3 regions of the Tepidamorphus gemmatus genome follow, and region 2 is predicted to be linked to each of the others. Evidence: predicted binding sites of a transcription regulator. Region 2 holds the regulator's gene; each other region holds the start of a gene.

Region 1 (4,224 bases), on a different contig from region 2:
GCGAGCGCGGCGCGGATCTGGTCGGCGATCCGCTCGAGGATGTCGATGCGGATGGCGCGGCCGCCGCAGGGGCGGAACCCGAAGGCGCGATACAGCCCGCGCGCCGTGCCCGGCTCGATCGCCACTGACATGCGTCCGCTCTGGACCAACGCCGCGACGTGATCGAGGCCGGGCTGGTGCAGTCCGCCATGATGCAGCGCCCAGAGCTGGGCGGCCAGGACGCGCGGTCCGGGCTTCAGCAGGGCCGGCAGGTAGATGTGATGGGCGCCGAAGCGCACGCCGTGGCGGCGCAAGGCCGCACGGTCGTCCTGGGACAGCGCCCGCACCTCGTCGCTGATCCTCGAACGTTCGAGGATTCCGAGCGCCTCGCCGAGCTGGAAGGCAATGCCGCGCGCCATGCCGGCGAGGCTGTCGTCCTCGAGGAGCGCCTTCAGCGGCCCCAGACGCTGGGCGATCCTGTCGGCCATCCAGCGTCCAAGCCGGTCCGCGGCATTGTCGCGCGGCGCGCCGGCGAGCTGCTCGTCGGCGAGCAGGGCGATACGCGGAGCGAGCAGGACATCACCCTTCTCGAGCCGGCCGACCGGCGCGCCGCGCCACATGAAGGTGCCGTCCAGGGTCAGCGAGATCACCTCGTCGGCATCCCTGGCCAGCCGCTCGGCGCGCGCCTGGAGTTCGCCGGCCAGCGAGCGCCGCGCCGCTGCCGAGATCGCCTTGAGATGGTTGCCGTCGGCTTCCGGATCGGGTGTGAAGCGCAGACCGTCCAGACGGCCGACATGATGGCCTTCGACGGTCACGTCGCCGCCGGTATCGATATCGGCTTCCATTGTGGCGTTCTCCCTCAGGCTGCGGGCCAGCACGCTGGTTCGGCGATCCACGAAACGGTGCGTCAGGCGCTCGTGCAGGGCGTCCGACAGACGGTCCTCTACGGCGTGGGTGCGCTCCTGCCAACCGGCAGGATCGGCCAGCCAGTCCGGTCGGTTGGCGACGAAGGTCCAGGTGCGGATGTGGGCGATTCGGTTGGACAGGGTGTCGATGTCGCCGTCGCTGCGGTCGCATTCGGCGACCTGCCGGGCGAACCAGTCCTCCGACAGCCGTCCATGGCGCATCAGCTGCGTATAAAGGGTCGCCACCAGCTCGACATGGTTGGCGGGCGCGATCTTGCGGTAGTCGGGCACCTGGCAGACATCCCAGAGCCGCTCCACCGCATGATGGCCGCGGGCGATGTCGGCGATCTCAGGATCGCAGGCCGCAGCCTCCAGGGCATGGATGTCATCGCCGGCGGGTGCCCGGGTCAGCCCATCCTCGCGCGGAGCCGCCGCCAGGCTGGCGCGCAGGGCCGTCAGCGAGGAGAAGTCGAGGTCGGCATTGCGCCACTGCAGCAGATGGACCGGCTCGAAATCGTGGCTCTCCAGCCGGCCCACCAGATCGTCGGCGAGCGGGTCGACGCGGCCGGTCACGCCGAACGTGCCGTCGCGCAGGTGCCGCCCGGCGCGGCCGGCGATCTGGCCCATCTCCGCGGGGGTGAGATCGCGGTAGTGGAATCCGTCGAACTTGCGCCTGGCGGCAAAGGCGACATGATCGACGTCGAGATTGAGCCCCATGCCGATCGCGTCGGTGGCCACCAGGAAATCCACCTCGCCGGACTGGTAGAGGCCGACCTGGGCGTTGCGTGTGCGCGGGCTCAGCGCCCCGAGCACCACCGCCGCGCCGCCGCGCTGACGCCGGATCAGCTCGGCAATGGCGTAGACCTCCTCGGCCGAGAAGGCGACGACGGCGGAGCGGCGCGGCAATCTGGTGATCTTCCGCTGGCCCGAATAGGCCAGATGCGACAGCCGCGGCCGGGTCACCACGTTGAGGTTCGGCATCAGCCGGGTCAGGATCGGGCGCATGGTGCCGGCGCCGAGCAGCAGCGTTTCCTCACGGCCGCGCCGGCGCAGAATGCGATCGGTGAAGACATGACCCCGGTCGAGATCGGCGGCAAGCTGCACCTCGTCGATCGCGACGAAGGCGACATCGAGATCGCGCGGCATCGCCTCGACCGTCGAGATCCAGTAGCGCGGATTGGCCGGCTTGATCTTCTCCTCGCCGGTAACGAGCGCGACCGCCTCGGCGCCGACCCGCTCCACGACGCGGCCGTAGACTTCGCGCGCGAGCAGCCGCAGCGGCAACCCGATGACGCCGGATTCGTGTCCGAGCATCCGCTCGATGGCAAGATGAGTCTTGCCCGTGTTCGTCGGACCGAGCACCGCGGTCACGGTCCGCCCGCGCGCGGCGGGGTGGCGGCCGACATCCGGCAGGTTGGTCATGACGCCTCCCGTGGCGATGCCCCCGGCCATTGGGCCAAAGCCGTGTCGCATCTTACCCGCTGCCTGTAAAGAGGCGGAATCGGAGTATCCGCGCCGCAGCGATGCCCGGTTGTCCCGATCCGGCACAGGTCCGCTGGCACGATTCACGGCTGGAACGCGAACGGAACAAATCCCGCCCGAATCGCTGACTCGTCCCGCTTCGCGATTCGTTCCCGGCGAGATATGGAGTGCAAATGGAAATGGTCCACCATATCTGGAATCGGAACCGGGATGCCGATACGGGATCCGTTAACGGAATGGTTCGAGGCCGTCGGCGCGCGACGCGCCCCGTCGCCGCGGACGCCGTCAACTGGAGCCGGTGCAGGTCCCCATCATCCGCCCGCGTCACGACCTCTCCCGGCTGGCGCAGACCTGGAGCACGCGTCCGAGTCGTCCGTCAGTCGGCGAGCGCCGCCGCGCGGGTCTGCAGCGCGCCGCTGGCGGTCAGCTCGGTGGCCTGCACCACCGCAGCGCCGAGCGGCGTTGGAATGGTGACGCGATAGGGCACGAGAATGTCCGAGCCGGGCACGGGGGTGAGCATCACCTCGGCTGTGATCTTCTCGGCCGTCTTGACCTCGTCCTTGTCGGTGCGGTGGCCGGCGATCGCCCGGTAGCGGGCGTTACACACCAGCACCTCGTCGGCAAAGCCGACGCCGCCCGAGACGGGCTGGATCTCGCGGTATTCGAGGTTGACGTCGAAACGCTCCTGGCCGTTGAAGATCGGTACGCTGCGCTCACAGGCGCGCTTGTCGAAGCCGTCGACCGAGTAGCCGCCGGGAAAGAACAGCGCGCTGATCGGATCGATGATGCCGCGCTTGTCGGCCTCGGTCACCTTCACGCGATTGGGATGATTGACATGATAGGGCGTCGGCGTCGGGGTGATCCTGAGCTGGCGGACACCCGAGCTGTTCATCGTCATGCGGATCGTCGCGGTCTTCTTGCCGTCGGTGGCATTGACGGAGAAGGCGCTGGGCTGCGTCCTGCCGTGCTGCAGCCTGCCGGCGGACGAGGCGCTGGCGCTGTACTCGTAGAGGACGCCGGCGATGCCGGTAAGCTTGCCGAACCCGTCGATCCGGTATTTCGGGCCTTCGAAGGTGCCGACGAGGGTGGCATTGCCGATCGGCAGAGCGCCGAGGCTGACTCGGTAGTTCAGCTGGAACCGGTAATCGGCCTCGTCGGCGGTGGCGACAGTGACGGCTGCCAGCCCGACAACCGCGGCGACCGAGATCCGCTTCGCCAGCCTGGCGCTCCACGCAACCGACTTCATCGCACTCGCCTCATCGACCGGAGGACCAGACCCGCCAACCGCCTCGACATTCCGTCAGGCCATGCCGCGCAGGCTCGCTTGGTATGGTTAAGGTTCGGTTAGCGAACCCCTGTCACCCGACAGCATGGACGCCGAATCTGGCGCGTTGATGTCGGAACGGCAACCCCGCCCGGTTGTCGGCCGCCCTCGGCCGACTTGACGCTGTGCCGCGCGCTGTCTATAGGCTCACGCTGAATTCCCAGAACGGCAAGGCCGCCCGGTCCGCCGACCCTGTCAGGCGGCCGCAAGCATTTCGAGGATAGTACCATGGCCCGGCGTTGTGAGCTGACCGGCAAGGCGGTCATGTCCGGCAACAATGTGAGCCACGCCAACAACAAGACCCGGCGTCGGTTCCTTCCCAACTTGCTCAACGTGACGCTGATGAGCGACACGCTGAACCGCAGCTTCCGGCTGCGCATCTCGGCCAATGCGCTGCGCAGCGTGGAACATCGCGGCGGTCTCGACGCCTTCCTGATGAAGGCGCGCGACGAGGAGCTGTCCGAGCGGGCGCAGGGTCTGAAGCGCGATATCGCCAAGGCCGCAGCGGCAGCGACGCCGACGGCCTGAACCTGC
Region 2 (4,224 bases):
TGCCCGACAGGCCTTCTTCGAGGCAATCGGCGGCGTCGGATACCTGATAAGCCGTCCCAGACATGTCCCCGAATCTCGAGCGCCGGATATCCGCGCCCGGCTGTCGATCGCCGCATCTGCCCTGCGCGACGATCTGGCGGCCCGCATCATGGCGGCGGTACCGGGCAGGGCAGGGGCGATCGCCGCCGCGCTCGTCACCGGCAAGCGCGGCGCGATCCCCAAGGCCGACCAGGAGGCACTGAGGGTGTCCGGCCTGGCGCATATCCTCGCGATCTCCGGTCTGCACATGATGCTGGTCGTCGGCACCCTGTTCTGGAGCGTCCGGACCCTGCTGGCGATCTCGCCGTCGCTTGCCCTCAATCGACCGATCAAGAAGTGGGCGGCTGCCACCGCGTTCGTCGGCGGAGCGGCCTATCTGGTACTGTCCGGCGCCTCGATTGCGACGCAGCGTGCGTTTGTCATGGCGGCGGTCATGCTGCTGTCGGTGCTCATCGATCGGCCAGCGATCACACTGCGCAATGTCGCGCTGGCCGCGCTGCTGGTTCTCGTGATGACGCCGGAGGCATTGACCGGCGCGAGCTTCCAGATGTCCTTTGCCGCGACCGTGGCGCTGGTCGCGACCTATGAGACGGTCCGCCAGCATTGGCAATCCTCGGGCGATCCTGTCCACCCGGCGGTACGTTTTGTCGGGCGCGCCGTGTTCGGCCTCGCTCTGACCTCGCTCATCGCGGGACTGGCGACCGCGCCCTTCGGGGCCTTCCACTTCAACCGGGTGGCCGTCTACGGCCTGGCCGCCAACCTTGCCGCCATGCCGGTGGTCAGCCTGCTCGTCATGCCGATGGGGCTCGCGTCCTGCCTGCTCATGCCGTTCGGTCTCGAGACCTTCCCGCTGGCGGCAATGGGGTTCGGGATCGACATTGTTCTGGCCATCGCGCACGGCGTCGCCTCATGGCCGGGCGCCGTGCGCATGGTGCCGCAGATGCCGCTGGCCGCGCTCGGGCTGATGACCGTCGGCGGCCTGTGGCTGGCGCTCTGGCGGACCGGCTGGCGCCTGTGGGGGCTCCCCGCCCTCGCCCTTGGGGGCGCAATCGCGCTGCAGACGGCACCGCCCGACGTCTACATCAACCGCAGCGGCACCCTGGTCGCGCTGCGCACAGACACGGGCGAGCTGGCTTTCGTCCCCCGCCGAAGCACCGGCTACGAGGCCGAAAGCTGGCGTCGACATGCGGGGATCGACCCGACCCTGCAGGCGCGCGAAGTCCTCGAAGCGCCGGTCGGTGCCGCGGCGGAATCAGCATCGCCGAGCAGCACGGCAGCGCTGGCAACCGGCATGGCCGGTACGCTGACCGGCCCAGCCGCGGCCATCCAGTGCGATCCTATCGGCTGCATTGCTTCCCGGCCTGGCCTGACGCTGGCCCTGGTGCGCGATCCGGCCGCATTTTCCGAGGATTGCATCCGGGCCGATGTCGTGGTCAGCCCCTTCGTGCCGCCGGATAGCTGCGCGGCAACCGCGCTGGTCATCGGTCCGCAGCAACTGGCCGTCGGTGGCGCCACGATCATCCGCCGGTCCGGACCCGCGCTCCTCGTCTCTACCGCCGCCGAACGGGCCGGCATCCGCCCGTGGAGCCGCCGCACTACCGAGGCGGCTGACACGCGACGGATCACGCCGCGCAGCGGCAACGGGTCGGTCAATACTGGCGAATGAGGCCGACCAGTCGACCCTGGATGCGAACCCTGTCAGGACCGAAGATCCGCGTCTCATAGGCCGGATTGGCAGCCTCGAGCGCAATCGAAGCACCCTTGCGGCGCAGGCGCTTCAGTGTCGCCTCGTCATCGTCGATCAGCGCGACGACGATGTCTCCTGTATCGGCGGCGTCGGTGCGGCGGATGATGACCGTATCGCCGTCGAGAATACCCGCCTCGATCATCGAGTCGCCACGGACCTCCAGCGCGAAGTGCTCGCCGCGGGCGACCATTTCGGGAGGGACGTGGATCGTATGGCTCTGGGTCTGGATGGCCGAGATCGGAGTACCGGCTGCAATCCGACCCATCACGGGAATCTCGATGGCAACCGTCCGGTCCTCGGAAACAGCCTGCGGCTGCGGCAACGGGGCGGCCGCCGGCGGTTTGCCGAGACTTCCCTCGATGACGCTCGGCGCAAAGCCGCGCGTCCGCGCGCCCGCCAGCCCCGGCGCGACCGATTCGGGCATCCGGATGATCTCGAGCGCCCGCGCGCGATGCGGCAGCCTGCGGATGAAGCCCCGCTCCTCCAGCGCGGTAATGAGCCGGTGGATGCCGGATTTGGACTTCAAATCAAGGGCTTCCTTCATCTCATCGAAGGAGGGGGGTACGCCGGCCTCCTTCAGCCTCTCGTGAATGAACATGAGAAGCTCGTACTGCTTGCGCGTCAGCATCCTGGCCCTCCGTTCCCGCATCGCGGTGCCAGTCATGGTACGAAACGAGAACAACCATAGCTGTTCCCCTTGTGTTCGGCAACCCCAATCGACGCGAGGCTCGGAGCCTTTCAGCGTCGCAGAAGAGCAGGAATTGCGACGGCCAGCATGGTGACGGCGACGATCATCGCGCCCAATCCTTCGCGTGCCGCCTCATCCTGCCACCACACGTCGATCTTCCAGAAATGCTGGGTTTGTGGCCAGTAATGATAGACGCCGAGCAGCGCAAGAACCGTTACGGCCAGAACGACGGAGCGCAGAGCTCCGTGCTGCACGGCGTGCGGTCTCCCCGCCGCTATGCCGGCGAGTATGCCGGGAATGGCGTAGATCGGGATCCAGATCTCCGGATCCGGATCGTTGTATTGCAGGGCAGCAAACAGCAGCAGCATCAGACACAGCGCGCCATGGAGCACCCGCATCATTTTCCTCCCCTTGGACAAGGTGTCGGTTTAGCGGCAAGCATTGAGCGTTGTCCGGAATGAGACTACCGTGCCCGGGGGCTGGCAGAGAACCTTCTCGTCAAATGAAGGTGTGTTGAGGGAGCAGCGCGCAGATGGGCCGGGTTCGTGGGCGCGTTTCGCCGGCGACGGAGACCTACCGCCAGGAGTTCACCGTCTCCTACAGCTATCCCGTCGTGTTCACACGCCGGCTGTTCGATCCCGACAATACCGTGCTGCGCGATACATTGGCGCGGCTCGAGCCCGCCAAGCGCCATCGCTGCTTCGTCGTCATCGACGACGGCCTGGTCGAAACCATGCCGGAATTGCCTGGGCTGATCGAAGACTATGCCCGCGCGCATCGCGACAGCATCGACCTGGTAGCGCCGCCACATCCGGTTCCGGGCGGCGAACGCATAAAGGTCGATCTGCATTTCGTTGAAAGGATCCAGCAGCGGCTCTACGAGCATCACATCGACCGTCATTCCTATGTGATCGCCATCGGCGGCGGCGCGGTACTCGATGCGGTCGGCCTCGTCTCGTCGACGACCCATCGCGGCGTTCGTCACGTCCGCGTGCCGACGACGGTCCTCGCCCAGAATGACTCCGGAGTCGGCGTCAAGAACGGGGTCAACCTGAACGGGGTCAAGAACTTCGTCGGGACCTTCGCGCCGCCGTTCGCAGTCCTGAACGACCTCGATTTCGTGCTGATGCTGCCGGAGCGCGACAAGATCGCCGGCATGGCCGAGGCCGTGAAGGTCGCGCTTATCCGCGACCGCAGCTTCTTTGAATGGCTCGAGGCCAATGTCGACGAGCTGACCCTCTACTGGCCGGACGCGATGGCCTACATGATCCGCCGCTGCGCGGAGCTGCACATGATCCAGATCGCACGGGGCGGCGATCCTTTTGAGACCGGAAGCGTGCGGCCACTGGATTTCGGGCATTGGTCCGCGCATCGGCTGGAGGCCCTGACGCGGTATCATCTGCGCCATGGCGAGGCGGTGGCCATCGGGATCGCGCTCGATTCGCGGTATTCGGTGCTGGCCGGACTGCTTCCGGAGGGGGACGATATCCGCATCGCCTGTCTGCTCGAGACCCTGGGATTCCGCCTCTGGCATTCCGCGCTCGACACGCGCGACAGCGACGGCGAACGCTCGGTACTGCGGGGGCTGCGGGAGTTCCAGGAACATCTCGGCGGGGAGCTGACCGTGACGCTCCTCACCGCGATTGGCACCGGCCATGAAGTCCACGAGATGGATGCCGGCCTGATCGGCCGGGCGATCGACTGGCTGCGCGAGCGGGCTGGAGCCTGATGCGTCTGGGGCGGGAAGGCG
Region 3 (4,224 bases), on a different contig from region 2:
TCGCGCGGATGTTCGCGGGGTCCGGCCGGCCGGGCGCCCGCACCATCCTCGATTGCATCGGCGAGCGCGACCGCGAGGCGCTGTCGGCGGCGCTGGAGGCGGCCTTCGCCGGCCGGGCCGACGTGAAGCCGGTGGACGCGCAGGTTGCGGGCGAGTCCGGGCGGATCGCCCGCTTCTTCATCAGCCCGGTCGAGGACGGCGACGGCGAGGCGGCGATCATCTACGCGCTCGACATCACCGAGCAGCGCGCGCTCGAGGGCCAGTTCGCCCAGGGCCAGAAGATGCAGGCGGTCGGCCAGCTCGCCGGGGGCATCGCGCACGACTTCAACAACGTGCTGACGGCGATCATCGGCTTCTCGGACCTGCTGCTTGCAAATCACCGGCCGACGGACCCCTCGTTCAACGACATCATGAACATCAAGCACAACGCCAACCGCGCCGCTGGGCTGGTGCGGCAGCTGCTGGCATTCTCGCGCCGGCAGACGCTGCGGCCGCAGGTGCTGCGTCTGGGCGAGGTGATGTCGGATCTGCAGGTGCTGCTGGCCCGGCTGCTCGGTGCCAAGGTGGAGCTGCGGCTCGAGCAGGACCGCGACCTCTGGTTCGTGAAGGCCGACCTCAACCAGCTCGAACAGGTGGTGATCAACCTTGCCGTCAACGCCCGCGACGCGATGCCGGATGGCGGGCGCCTGACGATCGCCACCCGCAATGTCGACCGCGCCCAGTCAGAGAAGCTCGGCGATACCACCATCGCCCCCGGCGAATACGTGCTGCTGGAGGTCACCGACACCGGCACCGGCATGACACCGGAGGTGCTGGAGAAGATCTTCGATCCGTTCTTCACCACCAAGGAGGTGGGCAAGGGCACCGGGCTCGGCCTGTCGACCGTCTACGGAATCATCAAGCAGACCGGCGGCCACATCTTCGCGCAGTCCGAGCCAGGCAAGGGCACCACCTTCCGCATCTACCTGCCGCGCCACGAGCCGATGCCGGAGGAGGCGGTGCAGCGCCGCGATGCTGCGCCCGAGGCGCCACGCGACCTCACCGGGCGCGGCACCATCCTGCTGGTCGAGGACGAGGAATCGGTTCGCGCCTTCGCCGCGCGGGCACTCGCCTCGCGTGGCTACACCGTGCTGGAGGCCGACACCGGCGCCGCCGCGCTCGAGCTGATGGACGAGCACGACGGCAATGTCGATCTCGTCGTCTCCGACGTCGTCATGCCGGAAATGGACGGCCCGACGCTGCTCAAGGAGGTGCGCAAGCGCAATCCGGAGCTGAAGATCATCTTCGTCTCCGGCTATGCAGAGGATGCCTTCCGCAAGAACCTCGAGGGCGGTGAGAAGTTCACCTTCCTGCCGAAGCCCTTCAACCTCAAGGAGCTCGCTGCGACGGTCAAGGAGGTGCTGGCGACCTGAGGAACCGCGCCATGGCGGCCGATGCCCCGACGTCCCGGACGTCTCGGGATCGGCACCGGGATGGCGACGTCCGCAGAGCGACATGACGCGCTGCGGCCTCTGCGGGAACGACCCTGACCACGGCCTTGACGTGGTGATCAGCAGGCGTACCAGCCCCTGAGACGGTCCTCGATGCGCCGTTCCGGCGGCCCCCGCCGCCCCGCCGCCCGAGGGCGCCACCACACAGCCCGGTCCGCGCGACCTCCGGCAGAGTGGACGAATGTTCCGCTTGTGTTCCATGAACAAAACAGGTACATTCAGGCCGTTGCGCATCCGGTCCTCCCCGTGGAATAAGGAACCCTGCACATGGCCAACACCCCGCTGCGCCTCGTCGAAGGAGACGGCATGGACAAGACCAAGGCCCTCGAGGCTGCCCTGGGGCAGATCGAACGCCACTTCGGCAAGGGTTCGATCATGCGGCTCGGCCGCGACGGCAAGGTTGTCGAAGTCGCGACCATCCCCACAGGCTCGCTCGGCCTCGACATCGCGCTCGGTGTCGGCGGCCTGCCCCGCGGCCGGGTGGTGGAGATCTATGGGCCGGAATCCTCCGGCAAGACCACGCTCGCGCTGCATACGGTGGCAGAGGCGCAGAAGCGCGGCGGCATCTGCGCGTTCGTCGATGCCGAACACGCGCTCGATCCGACCTATGCCAAGAAGCTCGGTGTGAACGTCGATGATCTGTTGATCTCGCAGCCCGATACCGGCGAGCAGGCACTGGAGATCGCCGATACGCTGGTGCGTTCGGGCGCGATCGACGTATTGGTGATCGATTCGGTCGCCGCGCTGACGCCGCGCGCCGAGCTCGAGGGGGAGATGGGCGAATCGCTGCCGGGCATGCAGGCTCGGCTGATGAGCCAGGCGCTGCGCAAGCTCACCGGTTCGATCTCGCGCTCCAACACCATGGTGATCTTCATCAACCAGATCCGCATGAAGATCGGCGTGATGTTCGGCAGCCCCGAGACGACCACCGGCGGCAACGCGCTCAAGTTCTACGCCTCGGTCCGTCTCGACATCCGCCGCGTCGGCGCGATCAAGGATCGCGACGAGGTGGTGGGCAACCAGACCCGCGTCAAGGTGGTCAAGAACAAGCTGGCGCCGCCGTTCCGGGAGATCGAGTTCGACATCATGTATGGCGAGGGCATCTCCAAGACGGGCGAACTGCTGGATCTCGGCGTCAAGGCCGGTGTCGTCGAGAAGTCGGGCGCCTGGTTCTCCTACGACAGCCAGCGGCTTGGCCAGGGTCGCGAGAATGCCAAGCAGTTCCTGCGCGACAATCCGGAGATCGCCGATAGGATCGAGGCGGCGATCCGCGCCAATGCCGGCCTGGTGGTTCCACCTGCCCGCAGCAGCGGCGACGAGGATTACGACGCGGCCCTGGACGGCTGAGCGGCCGCGCGCGGCGCGCGCGCTGCGTCTGTGTCCGGCCCATGCGCCGGGCGTTGCGCCATGTACCCCTGCGGTGGACAGGGTTCCGGGCCGTCGGTAAAACGGCCCCGCCCGCGGCCGCATCGGCTGCAGCTTCGTCCAACGTCCACAGGTGTTCCGCCATGACCGGCGTCAACGAGATCCGTTCCGCGTTCCTCGACTATTTCGCCCGGCACGGCCACGAGATCGTCCCCTCCAGCCCGCTGGTGCCGCGCAACGATCCGACGCTCATGTTCACCAATGCCGGCATGGTGCAGTTCAAGAACGTCTTCACCGGCGCCGAGCATCGCCCCTATTCGCGCGCCGTCACCGCCCAGAAGTGCGTGCGCGCCGGCGGCAAGCACAACGACCTCGACAATGTCGGCTACACGGCCCGTCATCACACATTCTTCGAGATGCTGGGCAACTTCTCGTTCGGCGACTACTTCAAGCCGCTCGCGATCGAACTGGCCTGGAACCTCGTCACCCGCGAATTCGAGCTTTCTCGCGACCGCCTGCTGGTCACCGTCTACGCCGAGGACGACGAGGCCTTCAGCCTGTGGCGCAAGATCGCCGGGCTCCCCGAGGAGCGGATCATCCGCATCGCCACCTCCGACAACTTCTGGGCGATGGGTGACACCGGTCCGTGCGGCCCATGCTCGGAGATCTTCTTCGACCACGGTGCCCACATTCCCGGCGGCCCGCCCGGCAGCCCGGATCAGGACGGCGACCGGTTCATCGAGATCTGGAACCTGGTGTTCATGCAGTTCGAGCAGGTGACCCGCGACGAGCGCATCCCGCTGCCCCGTCCGTCGATCGACACCGGCATGGGGCTCGAGCGGATCGCCGCCGTCCTGCAGGGTACCCACGACAACTACGACACAGACCTGTTCCGCCGCCTGATCGAGGCCTCGGTCGAGCTGACCGGCGTACCGGCGACCGGCACCGCGAGGCCATCGCATCGCGTCATTGCCGACCATTTGCGCGCCGCCGCCTTCCTGATCGCCGACGGCGTCCTGCCCTCCAACGAGGGTCGCGGCTACGTGCTGCGCCGGATCATGCGCCGCGCCATGCGCCATGCCGAGCTGCTTGGCGCCCGCGAGCCGCTGATGTGGCGCCTCGTCCCGGTCCTCGTCGCCGAGATGGGGCGGGCCTATCCGGAGCTGCACCGCGCCGAGGCGCTGATCGCCGAGACGCTGAAGCTCGAGGAGACCCGCTTCCGCCACACCCTTGCCCGCGGTCTCGCCCTGCTCAACGAGGCGACCGAGAACCTGTCGGCCGGCGATCGGCTCGCCGGTGACATCGCCTTCAAGCTCTACGACACCTATGGCTTCCCGCTCGATCTCACCCAGGATGCACTGAAATCGCG

The links. The regulator LexA, encoded in region 2, represses DNA repair genes until DNA is damaged. The targets are predictions, from matches to a motif close to TGTTCNNNNTGTGTTCNG.
Region 1: a site for LexA is predicted at 2,457-2,474, ahead of EDC22_RS15675 (helicase-related protein). Genes of this name have one in related genera too.
Region 3: a site for LexA is predicted at 1,673-1,690, ahead of recA (recombinase RecA). Genes of this name have one in related genera too.

The regions. Positions count from the first base shown of each region.
Region 1 covers NZ_SMAK01000012.1:33,044-37,267, forward strand. The annotation lists gene EDC22_RS15675 (helicase-related protein) at 1-2,306, opposite strand, end outside; gene EDC22_RS15680 (DUF3108 domain-containing protein) at 2,743-3,612, opposite strand; gene rpmB (50S ribosomal protein L28) at 3,919-4,218, shown strand.
Region 2 covers NZ_SMAK01000002.1:287,340-291,563, reverse strand. The annotation lists gene EDC22_RS04245 (ComEC/Rec2 family competence protein) at 1-1,705, shown strand, start outside; gene lexA (transcriptional repressor LexA) at 1,689-2,414, opposite strand; gene EDC22_RS04235 (transmembrane 220 family protein) at 2,525-2,872, opposite strand; gene EDC22_RS04230 (3-dehydroquinate synthase) at 3,007-4,203, shown strand; gene eboE (metabolite traffic protein EboE) at 4,203-4,224, shown strand, end outside.
Region 3 covers NZ_SMAK01000001.1:420,403-424,626, reverse strand. The annotation lists gene cckA (cell cycle histidine kinase CckA) at 1-1,412, shown strand, start outside; gene recA (recombinase RecA) at 1,758-2,837, shown strand; gene alaS (alanine--tRNA ligase) at 2,999-4,224, shown strand, end outside.